Bacillus pumilus: one gene and its partner. The protein of the gene in region 1 binds, or shares a complex with, the protein of each later gene. Links are inferred from orthologs where the notes say so. Each region holds a gene or a part of one and is shown on either strand. Other genes may lie near its edges.

The links.
Region 2: the proteins of secY (region 1) and secG are in contact, whole or in part, in a crystal structure (PDB 5AWW), measured with the Thermus thermophilus proteins. The link is inferred for Bacillus pumilus from one-to-one orthologs. Residues at the interface, in WP_096411648.1 of Thermus thermophilus: Leu14, Gln16, Arg17, Phe20, Ile34, Pro35, Pro37, Ile72, Arg108, Arg109, Asn112, Gln113, Arg116, Ile117, Ile120, Pro145, Gly146, Trp147, Phe152, Phe155, Val156, Val159, Thr160, Val162, Ala163, Gly164, Ala166, Leu167, Trp170, Glu173; in WP_223903268.1 of Thermus thermophilus: Tyr5, Ile9, Tyr12, Leu13, Ala16, Leu19, Val20, Val23, Leu24, Gln26, Glu27, Pro28, Gln30, Gly31, Ala32, Asp34, Leu35, Met36, Gly37, Gly38, Ser39, Ala40, Asp41, Leu42, Phe43, Ala45, Arg46, Val48, Tyr53, Thr56.

Annotation. Positions count from the first base shown.
Region 1 is NZ_CP046128.1:143,213-149,987, forward strand. Bases 3,720-6,710 are described here. They hold secY (preprotein translocase subunit SecY), read left to right. Parts: upstream 3,720-4,564; coding sequence 4,565-5,857; downstream 5,858-6,710. Other genes in these bases: rpsE (30S ribosomal protein S5), read left to right, coding at 3,720-3,896; rpmD (50S ribosomal protein L30), read left to right, coding at 3,910-4,092; rplO (50S ribosomal protein L15), read left to right, coding at 4,123-4,563; GKC25_RS00840 (adenylate kinase), read left to right, coding at 5,913-6,566; map (type I methionyl aminopeptidase), read left to right, coding at 6,563-6,710. Outside these bases: rpmC (50S ribosomal protein L29), read left to right, coding at 1-161; rpsQ (30S ribosomal protein S17), read left to right, coding at 187-450; rplN (50S ribosomal protein L14), read left to right, coding at 490-858; rplX (50S ribosomal protein L24), read left to right, coding at 894-1,205; rplE (50S ribosomal protein L5), read left to right, coding at 1,231-1,770; rpsN (30S ribosomal protein S14), read left to right, coding at 1,793-1,978; rpsH (30S ribosomal protein S8), read left to right, coding at 2,010-2,408; rplF (50S ribosomal protein L6), read left to right, coding at 2,440-2,976; rplR (50S ribosomal protein L18), read left to right, coding at 3,009-3,371; more of rpsE, read left to right, coding at 3,396-3,719; more of map, read left to right, coding at 6,711-6,775. UniProt on the Bacillus subtilis protein: The central subunit of the protein translocation channel SecYEG. Consists of two halves formed by TMs 1-5 and 6-10.
Region 2 is NZ_CP046128.1:2,936,661-2,943,251, reverse strand. The notes cover bases 1-2,807. They hold secG (preprotein translocase subunit SecG), read left to right. Parts: upstream 1-1,190; coding sequence 1,191-1,424; downstream 1,425-2,807. Other genes in these bases: rnr (ribonuclease R), read left to right, coding at 2,315-2,807; GKC25_RS15065 (alpha/beta hydrolase), read left to right, coding at 1,549-2,295; GKC25_RS15075 (AbrB/MazE/SpoVT family DNA-binding domain-containing protein), read left to right, coding at 714-1,004; GKC25_RS15080 (helix-turn-helix domain-containing protein), read left to right, coding at 454-687; GKC25_RS15085 (helix-turn-helix domain-containing protein), read right to left, coding at 1-301. Also shown: more of rnr, read left to right, coding at 2,808-4,657; SsrA-binding protein SmpB, read left to right, coding at 4,797-5,267; GKC25_RS15045 (tryptophan RNA-binding attenuation protein), read left to right, coding at 6,326-6,505. UniProt on the Bacillus subtilis protein: Involved in protein export. Participates in an early event of protein translocation.

The DNA of each region.
Region 1 (6,775 bases):
TTGAACAAAAAGTAAAGTCTCTTAAAGAAGAACTTTTCAATCTTCGTTTCCAATTAGCGACTGGGCAGCTTGAAAACACTGCTCGCATTCGTGAAGTGCGTAAATCAATCGCACGCATGAAAACTGTGATTCGTCAAAGAGAAATCGCTGCTAATAAATAATAATTAGAGGGGAGGCCCCGCAAACATGAGCGAACGTAACCAACGTAAAGTGTATCAAGGTCGTGTTGTTTCTGACAAAATGGATAAAACCATCACTGTTGTAGTTGAAACATACAAAAAGCATTCACTTTATGGCAAACGTGTAAGATACTCTAAGAAGTTCAAAGCACATGATGAAAACAACCAAGCAAAAATCGGAGACATCGTAAAGGTCATGGAAACTCGTCCTTTATCTGCGACTAAACGCTTTCGTCTAGTTGAAGTTGTCGAAGAAGCCGTTATTATCTAATAAAGTTCGGATTTCTTTTTCCGAAAGGAGGTAACATTAATGATTCAACAGGAGACTCGTTTAAAAGTAGCTGACAACTCTGGCGCACGCGAAGTACTAACGATTAAAGTTCTTGGTGGCTCTGGACGTAAGACGGCTAACATCGGTGATGTCATTGTTTGTACGGTTAAACAAGCAACACCAGGAGGCGTTGTCAAAAAAGGTGAAGTTGTGAAAGCAGTTATCGTTCGTACAAAGAGCGGAGCTCGCAGAAACGATGGATCTTACATCAGTTTCGATGAAAATGCATGTGTCATTATCCGTGACGACAAGAGCCCGCGTGGAACTCGTATCTTCGGACCAGTAGCACGTGAACTTCGTGAAAACAACTATATGAAAATTGTTTCTCTAGCACCAGAAGTACTTTAATGAATACAATCCGCGACTCAAGGAGGTGCGATTAAATGCATGTTAAAAAGGGCGATAAAGTAGTGGTTATCTCTGGTAAAGATAAAGGTAAACAAGGAGTCATCCTTGCTGCTTTCCCTAAGAATGACCGTGTTTTAGTAGAAGGTATTAACCTTGTGAAAAAACACTCTAAACCAACCCAAGCTAACCCTCAAGGCGGAATTTCTGAACAAGAAGCGCCGATCCACGTATCAAACGTAATGCCGCTTGATCCTAAAACGGGTGAAGTGACACGTGTTGGGTATAAAGTTGAGGACGGAAAGAAAGTCCGTGTAGCGAAAAAGTCTGGGCAAGTTCTAGATAAATAGTAAATAAGGAAGGGAGGTCTTTCTCATGAACCGCCTTAAAGAAAAGTATGTAAAAGAAATTACACCTGCATTAGTTTCTAAGTTTGAATACAAATCAGTAATGCAAGTGCCAAAAATCGAAAAAATCGTGATCAACATGGGTGTTGGTGACGCTGTTCAAAACGCTAAAGCAATCGATACTGCTGTTGAAGAATTAACGTTTATCGCTGGTCAAAAACCTGTCGTTACTCGTGCGAAGAAGTCTATTGCTGGATTCCGTCTACGTGAAGGAATGCCAATCGGTGCGAAAGTAACACTTCGCGGAGAGCGCATGTACGATTTCCTTGATAAACTTATTTCTGTATCTTTACCACGTGTACGTGACTTCCGCGGGATTTCTAAGAAATCTTTCGACGGTCGTGGAAACTACACGCTTGGTATTAAAGAACAGTTAATCTTCCCAGAAATTGATTACGATAAAGTAACAAAAGTCCGTGGTATGGATATCGTTATCGTTACGACTGCCAATACGGACGAAGAAGCACGTGAGTTATTAACTCAAGTAGGTATGCCGTTCCAGAAATAATCAATGAAAGGGAGGCGAAATCGTGGCTAAAAAGTCTATGATTGCGAAACAACAACGCAAACAAAAGTTTAAAGTTCAAGAGTATACGCGCTGCGAACGTTGTGGACGTCCACATTCAGTAATTCGCAAGTTTAAACTTTGCCGTATTTGTTTCCGCGAACTTGCATATAAAGGACAAATTCCTGGCGTTAAAAAAGCCAGCTGGTAATCCCCATAAATGGGAAGGAGGTTATTAAATAATGGTTATGACAGATCCGATTGCAGATTTGCTGACTCGTATTCGCAATGCGAACATGGTACGTCATGAGAAGCTAGAAGTACCGGCTTCAAAAATCAAAAGAGAAATTGCTGAAATCTTAAAGCGTGAAGGTTTTATCCGTGACGTTGAATATGTTGAAGACAGCAAACAAGGAATTATCCGTATGTTCCTTAAATATGGCCAAAACAACGAGCGTGTTATCACTGGTCTAAAAAGAATCAGTAAACCTGGTTTACGTGTATATGCGAAATCAAATGAAGTACCACGTGTACTTAACGGACTTGGAATCGCAATTATTTCTACATCACAAGGTGTTTTATCGGACAAAGAAGCCCGTGCTAAACAAGCTGGTGGAGAAGTACTTGCTTACGTATGGTAAAAAAAGTTTAAGATGAATGGAGGTGCTTGGTATGTCTCGTATAGGTAAAAAACTAATCGAGATCCCTTCAGGAGTTACTGTGACAAACAACGATAACACAGTGACAGTAAAGGGACCAAAAGGTGAACTAACTCGTACATTTCACCCTGATATGGAAATTAAAATTGAGGACAGCGTCTTAACTGTAAGCCGTCCGTCTGATCATAAAGAACACCGTGCTTTACATGGTACAACACGTAGCTTAATTGCAAACATGGTTGAAGGTGTATCTAAAGGTTTCGAAAGAGGTTTAGAACTTATCGGTGTCGGTTACCGTGCAGCTAAATCTGGAAACAAACTTGTTCTTAACGTTGGATACTCTCATCCAGTTGAAATCGTTCCTGAGGCTGGAGTTGAAGTCGAAGTTCCATCTCAAACGAAAGTAGTCATTAAAGGTATCGATAAAGAGCGTGTGGGAGCTCTAGCTTCTAACATCCGCGCTGTCCGTTCTCCAGAGCCTTACAAAGGTAAAGGAATTCGTTACGAAGGTGAATTCGTTCGCCGTAAAGAAGGAAAAACTGGTAAGTAAGATCGCTTAATGTGAAGAAAGGAGTGACTCGGATGATTACGAAAACTAGCAAAAACGCTACTCGTCTTAAAAGACACGCTCGTGTTCGTGCGAAACTTTCAGGTACTGCTGAAAGACCTCGCCTTAACGTTTTCCGTTCTAACAAGAACATCTACGCTCAAGTAATTGATGATGTTAACGGTGTAACACTTGTAAGTGCTTCTACTCTTGATAAAGAGTTAAAGATCGAGAATAGTTCTGACGCTGCAGCTGCTACTAAAGTTGGCGAACTTGTTGCAAAACGTGCTGTTGAAAAAGGAATCTCTAACGTGGTATTTGACCGCGGAGGATACTTATATCATGGACGTGTAAAAGCTCTAGCTGAAGCTGCTCGTGAGGCTGGACTTAAATTTTAATAAAAGAAGGAGGGACACATCCGAATGAGTCGTATTGACCAAAGCAAATTAGAGTTAGAAGAACGCTTAGTTACGGTTAACCGCGTAGCGAAAGTTGTTAAAGGTGGACGTCGTTTCCGTTTTGCAGCTTTAGTTGTTGTCGGTGACAAAAACGGTCATGTAGGTTTCGGTACTGGTAAAGCACAAGAAGTACCAGAAGCGATCCGCAAAGCTGTTGAAGATGCGAAAAAGAATTTAATTGAAGTACCAATGGTTGGAACTACAATTCCACATGAAATCATCGGTCGATTCGGTGCAGGAAACGTTCTATTGAAGCCTGCTTCAGAAGGTACAGGAGTTATCGCTGGAGGCCCAGTGCGTGCGGTTCTTGAGCTTGCTGGTCTAGCTGATATCCTTTCTAAATCTCTAGGTTCTAATACACCGATCAACATGATCCGCGCAACACTTCAGGGTTTAAGTGAACTTAAACGTGCTGAAGACGTTGCGAAGCTTCGTGGAAAATCTGTAGAAGACCTGTTAGGATAAGGAGGGAACATTAATGGCAAATAAATTAGAAATTACCCTCAAACGCAGTGTAATCGGTCGCCCAGAAGATCAGCGTGTCACTGTTCGTACTCTTGGTCTTAAGAAAACAAACCAAACAGTCGTACATGAAGACAATGCAGCGATCCGCGGCATGATTAACAAGGTGTCTCATTTAGTTTCTGTTAAAGAACAATAAAACATTTTTAATCGATAAGGAGGTGCCCAAATGAAACTTCATGAATTGAAGCCTTCAGAAGGTTCACGTAAAGTACGCAACCGTGTTGGTCGTGGTATTGGATCAGGTAACGGTAAAACTTCTGGTAAAGGTCATAAAGGTCAAAACGCTCGTTCTGGCGGCGGTGTACGCCCTGGTTTCGAAGGTGGTCAAATGCCTTTATTCCAACGTCTTCCAAAACGTGGTTTTACAAACATCAACCGTAAAGATTACGCGGTTATCAACTTAGACAGATTAAACAGTTTTGACGAAGGAACGGAAGTAACTCCTGAACTTCTTCTAGAGACTGGTGCAATAAGCAAGTTAAAAGCAGGAGTAAAAATTCTTGGCAACGGTAAATTAGAAAAAAAATTAACTGTAAAAGCCAATAAATTCTCTGCTTCTGCGAAAGAAGCTATTGAAGCTGCTGGCGGTACAGCCGAGGTGATCTAACTTGTTTAAGACAATCTCCAATTTTATGCGCGTGAAAGATATACGGAATAAGATTATATTCACTCTTTTAATGTTAATCGTCTTTCGTATAGGTGCTTTCATCCCTGTGCCTAATGTGAACGCCGAAGTTCTCCAGGCACAGGATCAAATGAGTGTTTTCGGGATCCTCAACACGTTTGGGGGCGGGGCACTTTTCCAATTCTCCATTCTTGCAATGGGGATTATGCCGTATATCACTGCTTCGATCATCATTCAGCTCTTGCAGATGGATGTTGTTCCGAAGTTTACTGAGTGGTCAAAGCAAGGAGAGGTTGGCCGCCGAAAATTAGCACAATTCACAAGGTATTTTACAATTGTTCTAGGTTTTATCCAGGCGTTAGGAATGTCATATGGATTCAACAATATGGCAGGAGGCATGCTGATTGAAAACCCAGGTGTTTCAACGTACCTCTTAATTGCGGTCGTACTCACTGCGGGAACAGCATTTTTAATGTGGCTGGGAGAGCAGATTACTGCTCACGGTGTTGGTAACGGTATTTCGATTATTATCTTTGCCGGTATCATCGCAGGTATCCCTCAAACATTAAAACAAGTGTACGCTCAGCAATTTGTGGGTGGAGATGGACAGCTGTTCATGCAAATCCTGAAAATTGCCCTTATTGTTATTGCTATCCTTGTCATTGTTATCGGTGTTATTTACATTCAAATGGCAGTGAGAAAGATTGCGATTCAATATTCAAAAGGAACTGGCCGTGCACAAATGTCTGCTAGTCAAGCAACGCACCTTCCATTGAAAGTGAATCCAGCAGGGGTGATTCCAGTCATCTTTGCCGTTTCTTTCATTATTACTCCGCAGACGGTTGCATCGTTCTTCGGAACCAATAATGTGACAACTTGGATAACCAACAACTTTGACTATACTAAGCCAATCGGTATGACGATTTATGTAGCACTGATTGTTGCTTTCACATATTTTTATGCCTTTGTCCAAGTGAATCCTGAACAAATGGCTGAAAATCTGCAAAAGCAGGGTGGCTATATCCCGGGAGTTCGTCCAGGGAAAATGACTCAAGATAGAATTACGAGCATTTTGTACCGACTCACGTTTGTGGGCGCCATTTTCTTAGCCGTGATTTCAATACTTCCTATCTTTTTCATTCAATTCGCTGGATTACCTTCCGCTGCACAAATTGGCGGCACAAGTCTTCTCATTGTTGTAGGTGTTGCACTTGAAACAATGAAACAGCTTGAAAGCCAATTAGTGAAACGAAACTACCGTGGATTTATGAAATAAAACAGAGGGCTGGGCTTCTGCCCAACCTCTCTAAGTAAGGAAGGGGAAATCCGAAATGAACTTAGTCTTAATGGGGCTTCCGGGTGCTGGTAAAGGCACTCAGGCAGAACGAATTGTTGATGATTATGGGATCCCTCATATCTCAACAGGAGATATGTTCCGCGCTGCTATGAAAGAGGAGACACAACTTGGGCTCGAAGCAAAATCCTTTATCGATAAAGGAGAGCTTGTTCCTGATGAGGTCACAATCGGTATTGTTAGAGAAAGACTTGGCAAAAATGATTGTGAACAAGGTTTTCTTCTGGACGGATTTCCGCGAACAGTCGCTCAGGCTGAAGCTTTAGAAGAAATTCTAAAGGACCTTGGCAGAACGATTGATTATGTCATTAATATTAAAGTCGATAAAGATGCTTTGATGGAGCGTCTGACTGGCCGAAGAATTTGCAAAAATTGCGGAGCGACATATCATTTAGTATTCAATCCACCTGCGAAAGAAAATGTTTGCGATAAGTGTGGAGGCGAACTTTATCAACGTGCAGATGATAATGCAGAAACCGTTTCGACTAGACTTGAAGTAAACTTAAAGCAGACTGAACCTTTACTGAACTTCTATTCAGAAAAAGGATATCTTGCAAACATTGATGGTGCGAAGCACATTAACGATGTATATGCAGATATCAAGAACCTGCTTGGGGGATTAAATAAATGATTATCTGTAAAACTCCTCGCGAGCTTGAGATTATGAGAGAAGCTGGACGCATTGTCGCACTGACTCATGAAGAGCTGAAGAAACACATAAAACCAGGTATTTCGACAAAAGAATTGGATCAAATTGCCGAACGTTTTATTACAAAGCAGGGTGCAATCCCATCTTTTAAAGGGTATAATGGTTTTCGCGGGAGCATTTGCGTTTCGGTG
Region 2 (6,591 bases), 2.8 Mb from region 1 along the record:
GAAGATGTTCTACATCCTTTTGAAGCGCCGTTTGATAGATTTTCAACATGGATTCATATTTTGGTTTCATTTCATGAACTTGCTCCTGTTCAATATGACCGGCAAGCAGCATTAAATCCTCATAAGGCACCTTCAAGGCATGTGCTAATTTTTTGATAGTCAAAGGTTTTGGCACACCGCGCTTTCCATTTTCAATACGAGAAATTCCAGCAGCGCTTACACCTGAATACATGGCGAGTTGATTGACAGACATTTTTCTATTTTCTCTTAAAATGCGTAATTGTTCACCAAAGTGATTCATGACATCGAACCTCACATTTCAGTATATGACTTATTTTAGTATGATCATTGACCAAAGGAAATAGCAGAGGGGTAAAAGTGTTGACTTAAGTTAATGGTCTGTTTCAAGTGAGCACCTGCACGTTGTACATATTGATTCCATAGGAGGTTGTAATGATGGTCGAAAAGATTCAGATCAGGCGGGCTTTTGTCATGCAGTATATGATCGAAAACGATATGTCTTTAAATCAGCTCGCTGATGAAATTGGCATTTCTCCTGCCACACTCAGCAGGGTATTAAATGGTCATCGGAAACCAGGCCAGCTTGTCATTGGCAAAATGATTCATTACTTTGATAAAAAATTTGAAGATCTATTTTACTATGAAGATATTGACAAAAGTCAATGAATGAAATTATCAAGGAGGCAATGTCGTTGAAAAGAACTGGGATGGTCAGACATATTGATTCACTAGGCAGAATTGTTCTGCCTTCAGAAATGCGCAAGGTACTCAATATTAAAGAAGAGCAGCTGTTAGAAATTTTCATTGAAGATCAAACCATTATGCTAAAAAAATATGATGCAGATAAGAGCTGCCTGTTAACTGGACAAGTGACGAAGTACAACAAAAGCTATGGAAATGGGAAAGTGATGCTGAGTCCTGAAGGAGCTGAACGTTTGTTAGTAGAATTAAAACAGCTATTGAAAGAAGAAGCAACCCGTTAAAAACGTGTTTTTAACCGAAAATTGCATATAAAAAATGCTGCATACTACTCTTTGGAATGAAATTGAATCAAAATAACGAATAAAGTCGACAATATAGAGGGAATCTTTATTTTGATGTTTCGTGACATGCACCTTGTTTTCATGTAAAATAAAGTTATGTGTACCAGTTTGTCTGGAGGTGTTTTCATGCACGCATTTGTTATCACATTACTCGTAATTGTCAGTATCGCACTTATCATCGTTGTATTGTTACAATCAAGTAAAAGTGCTGGACTGTCAGGCGCTATTTCAGGTGGAGCCGAGCAGCTTTTCGGTAAGCAAAAAGCGAGAGGCCTTGACTTGATACTTCACCGATTAACGGTTATTTTGTCAGTGCTTTTCTTCATCTTAACACTTGCATTGGCATATCTAGGCGTGTAAGGCGCGAGTAACAGAAGGTCTGATCTTTTTTCAGACCTTTTTTTATTATCAGCACTCTTTTGTGTTTGTTTCATACATACAAGTGGAAAATATAAACCATATCAGAAGGAAAGGAAGTCACATCATGAAAGTTGTTACACCGAAACCATTTACGTTTAAAGGTGGAGAAAAGGCGGTGCTTCTTCTTCACGGTTTTACTGGGAATACAGCCGATGTTCGAATGCTAGGCCGTTATTTGAACGAAAGAGGGTATACATGCCATGCACCTCAATATAAAGGCCACGGTGTGCCGCCAGAAGAGCTTGTCCAATCTGGCCCGGCTGACTGGTGGAAAGATGTAGAAGAGGGCTATCAATTCTTAAAAGATGAAGGCTATGAGGAAATTGCGGTTTGCGGACTATCCCTCGGAGGAGTTTTTTCATTGAAATTAGGTTACACTGTACCTGTAAAGGGAATTGTACCTATGTGTGCACCTATGTACATAAAAAGTGAAGAAGTCATGTACCAGGGTGTACTAGAATATGCCCGTAACTATAAGAAATTCGAGGGTAAGTCAGAGGAGCAGATTGAACAGGAAATGGAAGAGTTCAAGAAAACGCCAATGGGTACACTGAGGAGCCTGCAAGAACTGATTGCAGATGTCAGAAACAATGTCGACATGATTTATTCACCTACTTTTGTTGTTCAGGCACGTCATGATCATATGATTAATACAGACAGTGCGAATATCATTTATAACGAAGTAGAGACAGATCAAAAGCATTTGAAATGGTATGAAGAATCAGGCCATGTGATCACGCTTGATAAAGAGCGCGAGAAGGTTCATCAGGATGTATATGCATTCTTAGAATCACTTAATTGGTCAATTTAAATATATAGGGGGTTAGAGTGTGCAAAAAGAAGAATTTATGGATGAATTACTCGCTTTTATGAAAGATGAAGCTTATAAACCGTTAACCGTTCAAGAGCTGGAAGTGATGATGGAGATTACCAATCCTGATGATTATAAAGAGCTCGTCAAAGCACTTGTGATGCTGGAAGATCAAGGACTCATCGTTCGCACGCGCAGCGATCGCTACGGTGTACCAGAAAAAATGAACTTGGTAAAAGGAAAGCTGTCTGCTCATGCAAAAGGCTTTGCATTTGTGACACCAGAAGAGTTTGGACAGGATGATATTTTCATTCCGCCTAATGAGCTAGGCACAGCGATGAATGGTGATACGGTCATGGTTCGTGTCAGCCACAAATCAAACGGCACAAAAAAAGAAGGAACTGTCATCCGAATTCTGGAGCGTAATACTCAGACGGTTGTCGGTACCTACACAGAAACGAAAAGCTTTGGCTTTGTCATTCCTGATGATAAAAAAATCACAACCGATATCTTCATCCCGAAATCCGCTAAAAATGGAGCGGTCGAAGGGCATAAAGTGGTCGTGACGCTGACAAGCTACCCAGAAGGAAGAATGAGTGCAGAGGGCGAAGTGACTGAAATCCTCGGTCATAAAAATGACCCTGGCATTGATATTTTATCGATCATTCATAAACACGGCCTGCCAGGTGAGTTCCCAGAAGAAGCGCTTCAGCAGGCAGTAGACACACCTGAAACGATTGATCAAAAAGACCTGGAAGGCAGACGTGACTTGCGCAACGAAACGATTGTAACAATTGACGGAGCAGATGCGAAGGACTTAGATGATGCCGTTACGGTGCAAAAGCTGGATGATGGCAAATATAAGCTAGGGGTGCATATTGCAGATGTCTCTCATTATGTCACAGAGAACTCCCCGATTGATCAGGAAGCTTATGAGCGTGGAACGAGTGTGTATCTCGTAGACCGCGTCATTCCGATGATCCCGCACCGCCTGTCAAACGGTATTTGCTCATTGAATCCGAAGGTCGATCGTCTCACCCTGTCTTGTGAAATGGTCATCGATCGAAATGGGAAGGTCGTCAAACATGAGATTTTCCAAAGTGTGATCAAAACGACGGAAAGAATGACCTATTCTGATGTGAATAAGATTTTAGTCGACCAAGACGAAGAGCTTTTAGACAAATATGAGCCGCTTGTGCCAATGTTCCAAGAGATGGAGAAGCTTGCAGAGATTCTTCGCGACAAACGAATGGAGCGCGGGGCAGTAGACTTTGACTTCAAGGAAGCAAAAGTGCTTGTAGATGATGAAGGAGCGGCGAAAGACGTTGTCGTTCGTGAGCGATCTGTCGCAGAGAAATTAATTGAAGAATTCATGCTTGTTGCAAACGAAACGGTTGCAGAGCATTTTCACTGGTTGAATGTACCTTTCATATATCGAATTCACGAAGAACCAAATCCTGAGAAGCTTCAGCGCTTTTTAGAGTTCGTGACAACGTTTGGTTACATTGTGAAAGGAACGTCGACAAACATCCACCCGCGTGCACTTCAAAGTGTACTTGATGCTGTGAGGGATCAACCAGAAGAAGTTGTGATACAAACCGTGATGCTTCGTTCGATGAAACAGGCGAAGTATGATCCAGAAAGCATCGGCCATTTTGGGTTATCAACGGAATTCTATACGCACTTTACATCACCGATCCGCCGTTATCCGGATTTAATCGTGCATAGACTGATCAGAACCTATTTGATTCAGAAAAAGACAGACGAAGCAACCTTAGAAAAGTGGGGCCAGCTGCTGCCTGAAATTGCAGATCATGCGTCTACTATGGAGCGCCGTTCAGTCGATGCAGAGCGTGAAACAGATGACCTCAAGAAGGCAGAATTTATGCTTGATAAAATCGGTGAAGAGTTTGATGGCATGATTAGTTCCGTGACGAACTTTGGGCTATTTGTTGAACTGCCGAATACAATTGAAGGTCTTGTCCATGTCAGCTACATGACAGACGACTATTATCGTTTTGATGAACAGCATTTTGCCATGATCGGTGAGCGCACAGGAAATGTATATCGCATCGGTGACGAAATCACTGTCAAAGTGGTTAGTGTTAATAAAGATGAGCACTCCATTGATTTTGAAATCGTTGGCATGAAAGGCACCCGCCGTAAATCGCCAAAAGATTTTAAGTTCAAAAAACGGACAGATTCACCAGCGAAAAAAGGACGCGGAGGTCAAAATGCCTCTGGGGATAAACCAAAGGAAGATAAAGGCGGAAGTGACTGGTTCACAGGCAGTAAGAAGAAAAAAAAGAAAAAACGCGTATTTGATAACGCGCCAAAACAAAAGCGCAAAAAGAAAAAGTAACGTGCCAAAAAGCAAATAGGGCGTCACGCTCTATTTGCTTTTTGACCATATGGCGTGAGCATTGTCGAAAGCTGGATTGTTTGATAAAATAATCCGTACGATTTGGACCGTGTTTGTGTCAAAAGGAGGGTGTACGCCAATGCCAAAGGGAGAGGGAAAGGTTGTTTCCCAAAACAAAAAAGCAAATCATGACTATTTTATAGAAGAAACGTATGAAGCCGGCCTTGTGTTACAAGGAACTGAAATCAAATCGATTCGTGCAGGAAAAGTGAATTTAAAAGATTCCTTTGCCAAAATCGAGCGAGGAGAAGTGTTTCTTCACAACATGCACGTGAGCCCATACGAGCAGGGGAACCGTTATAACCATGATCCGCTGAGAACGAGAAAGCTGCTGCTTCATCGCAAGCAAATCAGTAAATTGATTGGTGCGACAAAGGAAGAGGGCTACTCACTCGTGCCTCTGAAACTCTATTTAAAAAATGGCTTTGCCAAAGTGCTGATCGGAATTGGTAAAGGGAAAAAGAAATATGATAAACGTGACGATCTGAAGAAAAAAGATGCAAAACGCGAAATCGAGCGTGCTTTCCGTGATCGCCAAAAGCAATTCTAGATTCATGCAGATGTCTTGCTGAGAGCGGAAGCATTATGCTACAATATGTTATGCAGTAAACAATCATTGCTTTTCTTACAGAAACCACCAGTTGTTTCAAGCGAAGAGATTGTTATAATAGTTATATACGGAAGCAGTTAAGCTGAACGTTTCCATCCCGTATATCCCTTTTACAAGGGGACGTTACGGATTCGACAGGGATGGTTCGAGCTTAGGCTGCGAGCCGAGAGGCGATCTCGTTAACACGCACTTAAATGTAACTGGCAAAACTAAAAGTTTTAACCAAAACTTAGCACTAGCTGCCTAATAAGTGCAGCGAGCTCTTCCTGACATCGCCTATGTGTCTGTGAGGAGCCCAATGAAGTAGGCTACGCTTACGTTTCCGTCTGAGGACGTAAGAAGAGATCCATCAGACTAGCTCTCCAAGCGCCCGTCAGCAGGCATGCGGATGAGTGAACACGAAATATGTTGACTACGCTCGTAGACGCTTAAGTAATCGATGTCTCTGGACGTGGGTTCGACTCCCACCGTCTCCATCAAAACTTTTAGAATGCAGTCGGGTATCAAGGGTTTGAAAGCCCTTGATACGGGTTTGGCATCATTTTAGAAGTTCCAAAACTCTATCATTATTTTTAAAAGACGCTATTTTTTGAGCGTCTTTTTTTATGCCCTTTAATAGATCCATCACTTGATTTGACAGACTTTGTGAAGCGTATGTCGGAGCAGAATCTAATGGTGCAGTTTATAGAGGAGCAAAAAATGATAAATATTTAATTACTTCGCTAAAAACATCCTTAATCATTGTGGTGTATTGAGATTCCTTAATTGTTCAGGGCTTTATGTTGGTCGCTCAATTAATGGTTTGCACAATGCAGCTCTCTTAAAGCCTCCTTAATAGATTAATTTGTCACTCAAACATTGAGCACTTTAATTATGTATAATATGATATCTTTATTGCCAAATAGAAATTTTATTTAACAAAATGTATGTTTATGGATCTTATTAGATTTAAGGTTTGGCCAAGAAACATCATTATTCTATAAGTTGAGGTGAAAGAGATGTCAGTCATTATATCAACAGACGATTTAGAGCATGTTTGTCCTAATTGTAATGGGACAAGTCATATTTCTATTAAGAACGAAGAAAAAATATGCCCAAAATGTGATGGGAAAGGTGTTATCCTAACTGCTTTAGGCCAAACATTACTTCATTTTATGAAGAAGCATATACGCAATTAATTCAAAGAGATTCTGTACAAAGACAAGAACAAAGTTGAACCAACTGTTTGTTTAATAATGGAATATTGTTCAAGTCTCTTTTTATA